Regions from separate parts of the Amycolatopsis sp. NBC_00348 genome, predicted to be linked through region 3. Evidence: riboswitches for the same ligand, from Rfam matches in the RefSeq annotation. Region 3 holds a riboswitch; each other region holds the start of a gene.
What was found. Region 3 has a riboswitch for S-adenosylmethionine ahead of OHS58_RS31045 (methionine ABC transporter ATP-binding protein). Riboswitches for the same ligand answer to the same signal wherever they lie in the genome.
Positions count from the first base shown of each region.

Region 1: linked by a shared signal. The riboswitch ahead of OHS58_RS03010 (aminotransferase class V-fold PLP-dependent enzyme) and the one ahead of OHS58_RS31045 (methionine ABC transporter ATP-binding protein) in region 3 are both predicted to bind S-adenosylmethionine.
Region 2: linked by a shared signal. The riboswitch ahead of thrC (threonine synthase) and the one ahead of OHS58_RS31045 (methionine ABC transporter ATP-binding protein) in region 3 are both predicted to bind S-adenosylmethionine.

Region 1 is NZ_CP107994.1:626,599-630,149, reverse strand. It holds gene OHS58_RS03010 (aminotransferase class V-fold PLP-dependent enzyme) at 1-1,280, opposite strand, end outside; SAM riboswitch class IV at 1,319-1,433, opposite strand; gene OHS58_RS03005 (M23 family metallopeptidase) at 1,527-2,177, opposite strand; gene OHS58_RS03000 (potassium/proton antiporter) at 2,932-3,551, opposite strand, start outside.
Region 2 is NZ_CP107994.1:284,881-288,431, reverse strand. It holds gene rpsT (30S ribosomal protein S20) at 265-525, shown strand; gene holA (DNA polymerase III subunit delta) at 577-1,557, opposite strand; SAM riboswitch class I at 1,694-1,827, shown strand; gene thrC (threonine synthase) at 1,840-3,105, shown strand; gene OHS58_RS01205 (ComEC/Rec2 family competence protein) at 3,168-3,551, opposite strand, start outside.
Region 3 is NZ_CP107994.1:7,111,272-7,114,822, reverse strand. It holds gene OHS58_RS31055 (transglycosylase family protein) at 1-71, shown strand, start outside; gene rsmA (16S rRNA (adenine(1518)-N(6)/adenine(1519)-N(6))-dimethyltransferase RsmA) at 490-1,329, shown strand; SAM riboswitch class I at 1,491-1,581, shown strand; gene OHS58_RS31045 (methionine ABC transporter ATP-binding protein) at 1,789-2,802, shown strand; gene OHS58_RS31040 (DHA2 family efflux MFS transporter permease subunit) at 2,867-3,551, opposite strand, start outside.

The DNA of each region.
Region 1 (3,551 bases), 4.2 Mb from region 3:
TACCCCCAGCGCGCGCCGCGGGCGACGATCTGGCGCAGCGCCAGCAGCACGCGATCCACGTGCTCCTCGGTGCTGCCCAGGCCGAGGCTGACGCGCACCGCCTGCTGCCCTTCGCCGCCGGTGACGCCGATCAGGCGCTTGGCCGCGATGTGGGCGCAAAAGGCGCCGTCGCGGACGCCGATGCCGTACTCCGCCGAGAGAACCGCCGCGAGCCAGCCGGGGTCGAAGCCGGCGACGACGAAGCTGACCGTGCCGACGCGGTCGACCGGCGCGTCGAACAGCCGCAGCTCGGAGCAGCCCGGGATGCCTTCGAGGCCCCTGCGCAGCCGCACGAGCAGGGCCTGCTCGTGCGCTTCGACGGCGGCCCAGTTGCGGCTCAGGGTTTCGCAGGCGACGCCGAGCGCGTACACGCCGACGGTGTTGGGCGAACCGGCTTCGTGCCGCTCCGGGCCGGTGTTCCAGACGACGGCGTCCTCGGTGACGAGCTTGGTCGCGCCGCCGCCGGCGAGGTAGGGCCGGGCGGCGCGCAGCCAGTCGGCGCGGCCGATCAGCGCGCCCGCACCGAAGGGCGCGTACAGCTTGTGGCCGGAGAGGGCGACGTAGTCGACGTCCAGGTCCTGCATGGCGATCCTGCGGTGCGGCGCGAGCTGGGCGGCGTCGAGGGCGATGCGGGCGCCGTGCCGGCGGGCCACCGCGGCGATCTCCGCCACCGGAAGCAGCTCACCGGTCACATTGGACGCTCCGGTGAGGACCACCAAACGCGGCCCCTGCGGGGATTCCGCGAGGGCTTCGTCCACAGCGGACACCGCCGCGAGCCGGGTGCGCGGGGTCGGCAGGCGCCGGACGTTCGGCCCCTGCCACGGCAGCAGCGCGGCGTGGTGCTCGGTGTCGAACACGATCACCGCGGTGCGCGGCGGGAGGCTGCGGGCGAGCAGGTTGAAGGAGTCGGTGGTGTTGCGGGTGAACACGACCGTGTCGGTCCGGCGCGCGCCGACGAAGCTGCGCAGCGTGGCGCGGGTGCGCTCGTAGAGCTTGGTCGAGACCTGCGAGGCGAAGCCCGCGCCGCGGTGGACGCTCGCGTACCAGGGCAGGAACTCGTCGACGGCCACGCGGACGGCGTCGAGACAGGGCGCGCTGGCCGCGTGGTCGAGATTGGCGTAGCCGATGTCTCCGCCGGTGACGAGCGGAACTCGCAGCGAGGCACCAGCGACCGTGGGGATCCCTTGGGACGCAAGGGTTTCCTGGGTCTGTGTGCTGGTGCGGTCGATGGCGAGAGTCATCGTTAGCCTCCTCGGCGTTCCGGGGGGCCCCGGCGAGGGGCCCGCGCTTGCCGGTCGCACGGCGCGACCGGCCCGGTCTTCACCCGGGGCACCCCACCGCGGTAGGAGGGTTGCCGGCCAGCAAGCCGGGGCTTGACGCTGGCACTCATGACCTGATTCAAAAGGTAACCGAGAATCGGCGTGACGACCAGCCCCCACCGCACATTCTGAGACACCGACCACAAGTCGAGCAGGAATGGAGAAGCGTCAGATCTTCGCGCGGAAACGGCCCGGGAGCTGCGTCACGGCGTGGTCCGAGAGGTGCGTCGCGGTGCCGGCGTACTGGTCCGCGCCCGCCGTGAACAGCCAGCCGCCCAACGTCTTCCCGTCGATCGGCTCACCGTGCGCCGCCGCGACGGTGGTCGAGACCTGGCTGTAGGCGAGACCGTCCCAGTCGGCCGCGTCCGGCAGTGTCCACAGTGTGAAGTGCACGTGGGCCCCGGTGCTGCTGCCACCACACGGCAGGGCGTTGCCGGTCGAGCCGAGCACGTCGCCGGCCTCGACCTGCTCACCGTCGGTGACCTTGATGCCTTCCATGTGGTAGTACCCGGTGCGCCACCCGCCGGCGTGGTCGATGGTCACCCAGTCACCGCCCGCGCAGTGCTGCAGGTGCACGGTCCCGGCCAGCGGCGCCCGCACGGTCTTGTCGGCCGGGCTGAGGTCGAGGGCGTTCTCGACGCCGGTGCTGCCATCGTCGGAGTGGATGCCGGCGGAGTACACCTGCTGGCCGGCCTTGAACGGCAGCGCCAGCACCGGAAAGGGCCCCACCTCAGCGGCCGCCCCCGGAGCGGCGGCGAGCCCCACACCCAGGACGATCCCCGCGACCAGCCCGGCCCCACGCACGTATCGCTTCGTCACCCGGCGTACTCCTTTGGCTCTACGTTCACCCATTCGAGGTAATTAATGGAGCGCAGAGTAAGCCAAAAGAGGGAACGCAGGGAAGATCAGGTGAGGTTTTTGTGAGGATCACTCACCCTCACGGGAAAAGATCACCAGGTCGACGCGAAGAGCGGACAGGCACCGGACAACGGGCCGCCCCGAACGCAGCCCCCACCACTCCCTGGGGGGCGTCCCCTGTCCAGTCTACCGCCGCTGACCTGCAAAAACGTGCGCGCCGGAAATCTGTGGACAACTGGAGTGGATGTGGACAACTCGCGGCCGGCCGGGCTCGCGACCGCCGAGCGCAGCAGACGGCACGGTGGCCAAGCGGGCAACCCGCGATCGACGCCGCTCACCTCAAGCAAACCGACGCGGACAGCCCGGCGGCGATGCCGAGCCGAGCGGACACGGTTCCGCCCAACCCGCGAACGAGCCAGCGGTCCGACTCGCAGCGCCGGCGACCCCAGCGGACCGCACAGTGGCCAAGCAGGCAACCCGCGATCGGCCCCGCTCACCGCAAAGCCGACGCAGACGGCACGGTGGCCCGAGCAAGCAACCTGCGATCAGCCCCGCTCACCTCAAGCAAACCGACGCGGGCGACACACCGGCAAGATCGAGCATCCGATCAGCCACGACCCGCGCGACCCAGCGGCCCGACTCGATCACCAACCACCCCAGCGAGCGACATCGCCGCGAGACAGAGCGGGCACCAGCCGGCAAACCGCGAACCGCGTCAGATGCCCGACTCGCCGCGCCAGCGGGCCAGGCGGCCGGCGCGGTCCACCGCGCGCAGCCGGCGCTCGGCGTCGTCGCGGGCCGTGGCTGTCGTGACCACCAGGAGCTGGTCGTGCTCCTGCAGGCGGCTCGTCTTCTGCGGTGTGAAGCCCGAGCCCGCGCGCACGACCAGGCTCACCGTCGCGCCCACCGGCAAGCGCAGCTCCGAGAGGTAGACGCCGTGCAGCTTCGAGCCCGGCTGGATGCGGACCTGCAGCAGCTCGGCGCCCAGCTCGTCCAGTGGTGCGGAGTCGACGTCGATCTCGTACGCCTCGGACTTCTTCGACAGCCCGAGCCAGCGCGCGAGCGGGCCGAGGGTCGCGCCCTGGAGCAGTGTCAGCACGATGACCAGCACGAACACCGCGTCGACCAGGCGCTGGGCGCCCGGCAGGCCCTCCGACAGCGGGATCATCGCCAGCACGATCGGCACCGCGCCGCGCAGGCCGGCCCACGACAGGAACGCCTGTTCCCGCCACGGCAGCCGGAACGGCAGCATCGAGAGCACCACCGAGATCGGCCGGGCCAGCAGCAGCACGACGGCGCCCGCGACCAGGCCCGGCACCAGCGTCTCGAGCAGCC
Region 2 (3,551 bases), 3.9 Mb from region 3:
CCGACGGTGCCGCTCGGACCAGACCCACCGGTTCCTGGTTGTCCTGCTGGCTGGGGCGGACCGGTGACGGAACCCTAGGCACTACCGCCGTCCACCGTACTCCCGGTGATCCACGCCCGGCCGGACGCGCTCGCGGCGGGCCGGGGCCGGGCTGTTAAAGTTGTTGCTCGTTGCCGTGCGGCATTCCGTCATGGAGGAAACCCGCTTCAGCGGGGCCACACCAGCGCGGCGGCGAATCTCACCGAGTGAAAGCAGGAGCGCCTCATGGCCAACATCAAGTCGCAGATCAAGCGCATCACCACGAACGAGAAGGCGCGTCAGCGCAACCAGGCGATCCGGTCCTCGGTGAAGACCGCGATCCGCAAGGTCCGCGAAGCCGCTGACTCCGGTGACAAGGCCAAGGCCGTCGAGCTGCAGCGCGACGCCGCCCAGAAGCTGGACAAGGCCGTCTCGAAGGGCGTCATCCACGCCAACCAGGCCGCCAACAAGAAGTCGGCGCTCGCGAAGCGCGTCAACTCGCTCTGAGCGAGCTGATCTCTGGAGAAGCCCCGGCCCCGGCCGGGGCTTTCTTCATGTTCAGCGGTCGCCCTTGGCCGCCGCCACCTGCAGGACCGCGCGTTCCAGCGCGTAACCCGGGTCCGCCGCGACGCCCTTGACCTCGGCGTTCAGCCGGGCGACCACCCGCATCGCCGTGGCGAGGCCGTCCTGGTTCCAGCCGCGGGACTGGCCCTGGGCCTTGCGGACCTTCCACGGCGGCATGCCCAGCTCCCCGGCCAGCTGGTTCGGGTTGCCGCGGCCCGCGCCGGAGACGCGGGCGATCGTGCGGACCGCGTCGGCCAGCGCGTCGGCGACCAGGACGTACGGGACGCCGAGCTGCATCGCCCAGCGCAGCGACTCCAGGGCGGCCGCGCGGTCACCGCTCACCGCCTTCTCGGCCACCGCGAACCCGGTCACGTCGGCGCGGCCGCGGTGGTAGCGGTGGACCGCGTCCGCGTCGACCGCCCCGCCGGCGTCCGCGACGAGCTGCATCGCGGCCGAGGAGAGTTCCCGCAGGTCGGAGCCCACGGCGTCGATGAGCGCCGCGACCCCGGCCGGGTCGATCTTGCCGCCGGCCCGGCGCACCTCGTGGCGCACGAACTGCTCCCGCTCGGCGGGCTTGGTCAGCTTCGGGCACTCCGTCACCTCGGCGCCGGCCTTCTTCAGCACCGCCGGGAGCGTCTTGCCCGCCTTGCTGCGCCCGCCGCCGGTGTGCACGACGACGAGCACGATCCCGGCCGCCGGGTCCTTCAGGTACGACGTCACGGCGTCGGCCAGCTCCTGCGAGATGTCCTGCGCCGACTCGAGGACGATCACCCGGCCTTCGCTGAACAGCGACGGGCTGACGAGTTCGGCCAGCTCGGGAGCTGTGAGATCGGACACCCGGGCCCGCGTCAGCTCGGCCGTCGCGTCGATCGCGCGGGACGCGGCCAGCGTCTCGCGGACGGCCCGCTCGATCAGCAGTTCTTCCTCACCCAGGACCAGGTGGAGCGGGGCCGGGGCGGTGGCTTGCGCGGTCACCCGGGAATCTTCTCACTTGCTGCTTCGTGCGCCCGCTCCGGTGATGTCGAGCGGCCACCATGGCACGGCCCGAGTGCCATGTCGTACGGTGTCCTGGAGGCGGCGCGCTTTCTCGCGCGCTCCGACAACTGAATACCGCTCATCCAGAGGGGCAGAGGGAACGGCCCGACGAAGCCCCGGCAACCGGCGTACAGCCTGTCATCCCGCGATCGCGGGATAGCTGACGACCACGGTGCCAATTCCGGCCCGCTTCGGCGGGGCAGATGAGGAAGGAACCTCGCGATGACCGCAACCCTCGGCACGACCTCCACCACCAAGACCCCGGATCTCGGACCGGCCGTCGAACTGGTGTCGAAGGAAGAGGGCCACCGGCAGCCGCTCGCCCCCGAGTTCGTCTCCGCCGAAGACTTCTCGCCGCTCGAGGTCGCCTACGACTTCGGCCGCGTCCGCCGCGAAGACATCGAGGCCGGCCCCAAGAACATCTGGCGCTACAAGAAGCTCCTCCCGGTTCCGTCCAACATCGAAGAGATCCCGAACACCGAGCCCGGCTCGACGCGGCTGATCCGCGCCGACCGCCTGGCCAAGGAGCTCGGCCTCAAGCGCCTGTGGGTCAAGGACGACACCGGCAACCCGACGCACTCGTTCAAGGACCGCGTGGTCGCCGTCGCGCTGGCCGCGGCCCGCGAGTTCGGCTTCGAGGTGCTCGCCTGTCCCTCGACCGGCAACCTGGCCAACGCCGTCGCCGCCGCGGCGGCGCGCGCGGGCTGGAAGTCGGTCGTGCTGATCCCCAAGTCCCTCGAGCGCGCCAAGATCCTCACCACCGCGGTGTACGACGGTGACCTGATCGCCGTCGACGGCAACTACGACGACGTCAACCGGCTCGCCACCGAACTGGCCGGTGAGCACCCGAGCTGGGCCTTCGTGAACGTCAACGTCCGCCCGTACTACTCCGAAGGCTCGAAGACACTCGCCTTCGAGGTCGCCGAGCAGCTCGGCTGGCGGATCCCGCCGCAGATCGTCGTGCCGATCGCCTCCGGTTCACAGCTCACCAAGGTGGACAAGGGATTCCGCGAGCTGGGCCAGCTCGGCCTGGTGGACGCCAGCCCGTACAAGGTGTTCGGCGCCCAGGCCACCGGCTGCTCGCCGGTCTCGGCCGCGTTCCGCGCCGGCCAGGACGTCGTCCAGCCGGTGAAGCCGGACACCATCGCCCGCTCGCTGGCGATCGGCAACCCGGCCGACGGCCCGTACGTGCTCGACATCGTCAACCGCACCGGCGGCTCGATCGAGGACGTCACCGACGAAGAGGTCGTCGAAGGCATCCGGCTGCTGGCCCGCACCGAGGGCATCTTCACCGAGACGGCCGGCGGGGTCACCGTCGCCACGGCGAAGAAGCTCATCGAGACGGGCAAGCTGGACCCGGACGCCGAGACGGTGCTCCTCATCACCGGCGACGGCCTCAAGACCCTCGACGCCATCGAGAACCACGTCGGCCCCAAGGCGACCGTGCCGGCTTCGGCCGCGGCCGTGAACAAGGCCCTCGGCTACTGACGTCTCCCCGCCGGGGCTAGCCACGCGCGCCCCGGCGGGAACGCGTTGCCGGGCAACGGAAGTCAGCGGTGAGGCGGGCCGCGCGGTTCGCCCCGGCGGGCTATCGCCGGGCCTGACGGGTCCGGGACCACAGCTGTGTCGCCGTCGACGTCGGTCCGGGTCACCAAGGCGCCCAACGCCGTCAGAGTGTCCACTGTGGACTTGCTCGGGTGGCCGTAGGTGTTGCCCGCGCCGACGCTGATGAGCGCCGCGCGCGGCGCCACCGCGGCGAGGAAGGCCGGCAGCGAGTACCGCGAGCCGTGGTGGGGCACCTTGAGCACCTCCGCTTTCAGGTCTCCGACATCGGCCAGCAGGTCCGACTGGGCCGCCAGTTCGACGTCACCCGTCATCAGCACCCGGCCGGCGGCCGTTTCCGCCCGCAGGACGACCGAGCTGTTGTTGATCGT
Region 3 (3,551 bases):
TGGCGGAGAAGGTCCGCGCCGGACGCGGCGGCAGCTACAGCGCCTGGCCGGTCTGCGGCAAGAAGGCCTGACTTCCTTTTTCCCGAAACGGCCCCCGCCTAGCGGCGGGGGCCGTTTCGCGTCCCCAGCGAGGCATGACCCGAGTTCCGCCGCCAATCACGTGAGTCACGGGTCTGATCACGTCGGTTCCGCCTGCGATCACGTGTGTCGACCACTCAATCACGTGTGTCGACCACTCAATCACGCGTGTTGACCGCTCAATCACGCGTGTCGGCCTGCTGATCACGCGTGTCGGCCTGCTGATCACGCGAGCCGACCGTCTGGGTATGCGAGCCGACCGTCTGGGTACGCGAGCCGACCGTCCAGGTACGCGAGTCGACCGTCCAGGTACGTGGGTCGACTGGCCGGGTACGTGGGTCGACCCGCTGGGGTGTGGGACTCCGGGCGGGCGTGCAGAGGGGGCCGGGTTGTCCTGGGTAGGCTCGTCCGGTGGTTGAACTGTTGGGACCTGCCGAGATCCGCGGGCTGGCGGCCGAGCTGGACGTGCGGCCGACCAAGAAGCTCGGGCAGAACTTCGTGCACGATCCCAACACCGTGCGGCGGATCGTCGACCTCGCGCACCTCGGGCCGGACGACGTCGTCCTCGAGGTCGGGCCCGGGCTCGGGTCCCTGACTCTCGGGCTGCTCGCCGCCGGGGCGCGGGTCGTGGCCGTCGAGATCGATCGCAAGCTCGCCGAACGGCTGCCGAAGACCGTCGCCGAACGCGGGCCGGACGTCGCGGGCCGGCTGGACGTCCTCGAGGCCGACGCCATGCGCGTCTCGAACGCCGACCTGCCCGCCGCGCCCACCGCGCTCGTGGCCAACCTGCCCTACAACGTCGCCGTGCCGGTCGTGCTGCACCTGCTCGCCGAGGTGCCCTCCCTCAAGTCCGGCCTCGTGATGGTCCAGACCGAGGTCGCCGACCGGATGGCCGCGGGCCCGGGCAGCCGGATCTACGGCGTCCCGAGCGTCAAGCTCGCCTGGTACGGCCCGGCGCGCAAGGTCGCCGCCGTGCCACGCTCGGTGTTCTGGCCGGTACCCAACGTCGATTCCGCGCTCGTCGCGTTCGAGCGCGGGGAGACGCCGGCGTCCGAGGACCGGGATCGGCTGTTCGGTCTCGTGGACGCCGCGTTCTCACAACGCAGGAAGACCCTCCGCGCCGCGCTCGCCGGCTGGGCGGGGTCGGCCGAGCGGGCCGGCGAGCTGCTGGTGGCCGCCGGGATCGACCCGAAGACCCGCGGTGAGCAGCTGGACGTGCACGACTTCGCCCGGCTCGCCGCCGTCCGGTGACGCGTCCTCAGTGGAACTGACGGTGCCCGCCGACGCCGGAGCGTGCGCGTCGCGGCGAAATAAGTCTTCCTGAGTGCTGTTCCCGCGATTCGGACACCTCCAGTCGTGTGATCTGGCCCAACAGGCTTGCTTTCGCTCCTCGGGATCGGTTTTACTCAGTACGTCCATCCCGAGCGACTGAGAGACCTGGCTCGCCGAAGTCGCAGCAACCACCCTCCGCAGGGCAGGTGCTACCGCCAGGACCGATGGAGGCCGTCCCGATGAAGAGGGTTGCTCGCCCGCTGCTGCTGACCAAACGCCGCGTTGTCGACGAGGGTCGCCGCTCCGTGACCGCATGTCGACGCTCCAACTGAGCTTGCTCGACCCGTCACACCTCTTCTTCATGCACCGTCCATAGAGGACGGACATTCGCTTGCGGCCGGACGCGCTTATCTGCGCGCCCCGTTTTCTGGAGCCTTCGTGATCACCGTCGAAAACCTGTCCAAGTCCTTTGCCCTCAACGGAAATCCGGTCGTCGCGCTGCGGGACGTGAGCGTCGACGTCCAGGCCGGCTCACTGTTCGGCGTCGTCGGCCCGGCCGGTTCCGGCAAGTCCGTCCTCGCCCGGTGCATCGCGCTGCAGGAGCGGCCGGACCGCGGTGTCGTCCGGCTCGACGGCCTCAACACCGGCACCCTCGACGGCCGCCGGCTCCGCGAGATCCGCCGCCAGCTCGGCGTCGTCGGCACCAAGCCGGAGCTGATCGCCGAGCGCACCATCGCCGGCAACATCGCGTCCCCGCTGGAGCAGCTGGGCGTCGACGGCCCGCAGCGCCGCAGCAAGGTCGGCTCGCTGCTCGACCTCGTCGGCCTGACCCCGCGCGCCGCGCAGCGTCCGGGCGAGCTCACCGAGGGGCAGCTCCGCCGCGTCGCCGTCGCGAAGGCGCTGGCCGCGGCCCCCGCGGTGCTGCTCGCCGACGACCCGACCGCCGGGATCGACCCGGAGGAGGCCGGCGCGGTGCTCACCGTGCTCGACCGGGCCCGCGCCGAACTGGGTGTCACCATCGTGATCACGACGCCGGACGCGAGCGTCGTCCGCCGGGTGTGCGACGACGTCGCGGTGCTCGAAGACGGCACCGTCGTCGAGCGTGGCTCCGTGCTCGACCTGATCTCGAACCCGGCCAGCCGCACCGCGCAGGCGCTGCTGCCCGCCATCGAGACCACCCGCTCGCAGTCCTCGCGCTACGACCGCTCGGTCGACGTCGTGCTGGTCGGCTTCGCTTCGGTCGGCGCGCTGCTGCCCGAGGCCGCGGGCCGCTTCGACGTCGAGTTCGCCACCATCGGCGGCGGCCTGACCCGGATCGGCGACACCCCGGTCGGCCGGTTCCGCCTCGGCGTCCGCGGCGAGCGGGCCGACGCCGCGCTGGCGTGGGTCGCCGAGCGCGGCGGCCACGTCACGCACACCGCGCGCGGCCCCCAGGGCGTCGCCGCAGCCTGACCCCGAACGTCCGTGAAGGCCTCCTTACCGGCTCTTATGGCCGGGAAGGAGGCCTTCACGGCTTTCAGCGGGTGCCGCGTGGGAGGAGCAGGAGTGCGGTGAGCGCGGCTATGGCGACGAGGGCCGCCGCCCAGGCCGCGGCTGTTGTGTAGCCGTGGACGATCGCCGTCGACGTCGTGAGCCCGGCCGCCGCCGCGGTGGCGATCGTGTTCAGCGTCGCCGTCCCCAGTGACGCGCCGACCTGCTGCGACGTCGTCACGAAGGCCGACGCGGCGCCCGCGTCCCGCGCGCCGACGTCGCGGGTCGCGACGTTCAGCACCACCGGCATGCACAGCCCGGCGCCCAGGCCCAGCAGCAGTTGCATCGGCAGGATCACCGCGGCGTACGACGAGTCCGGCGTCAACCGGGTGGCCAGCAGCAACCCGCCCGCCAGCACGAAGAGCCCGCCCGCCAGCAGCGGACGCGGGCCGAAGCGGGCCAGCAACCGTCCCGACAGCTGCGTCGAGGCGAAGAGGTTCGCGCCCAGCGTCGGCAGGAACGCCAGCGCCGCGGCGAGCGCGCCGTAGCCCATCACCACCTGCAGCTGATACGTCAGGAACAGGAACATCCCGAACGCGCCGAACGACGCGGTCCCGACGGTCAGGTACGCGACGGCGCGGGCGCGGTCACGCACCACCGCGAGCGGCAGCAGCGGGTGCGGGTGGCGGGCCTGCCGGCTGACGAACGCGCCGAGCAGCACCACCGCGAGC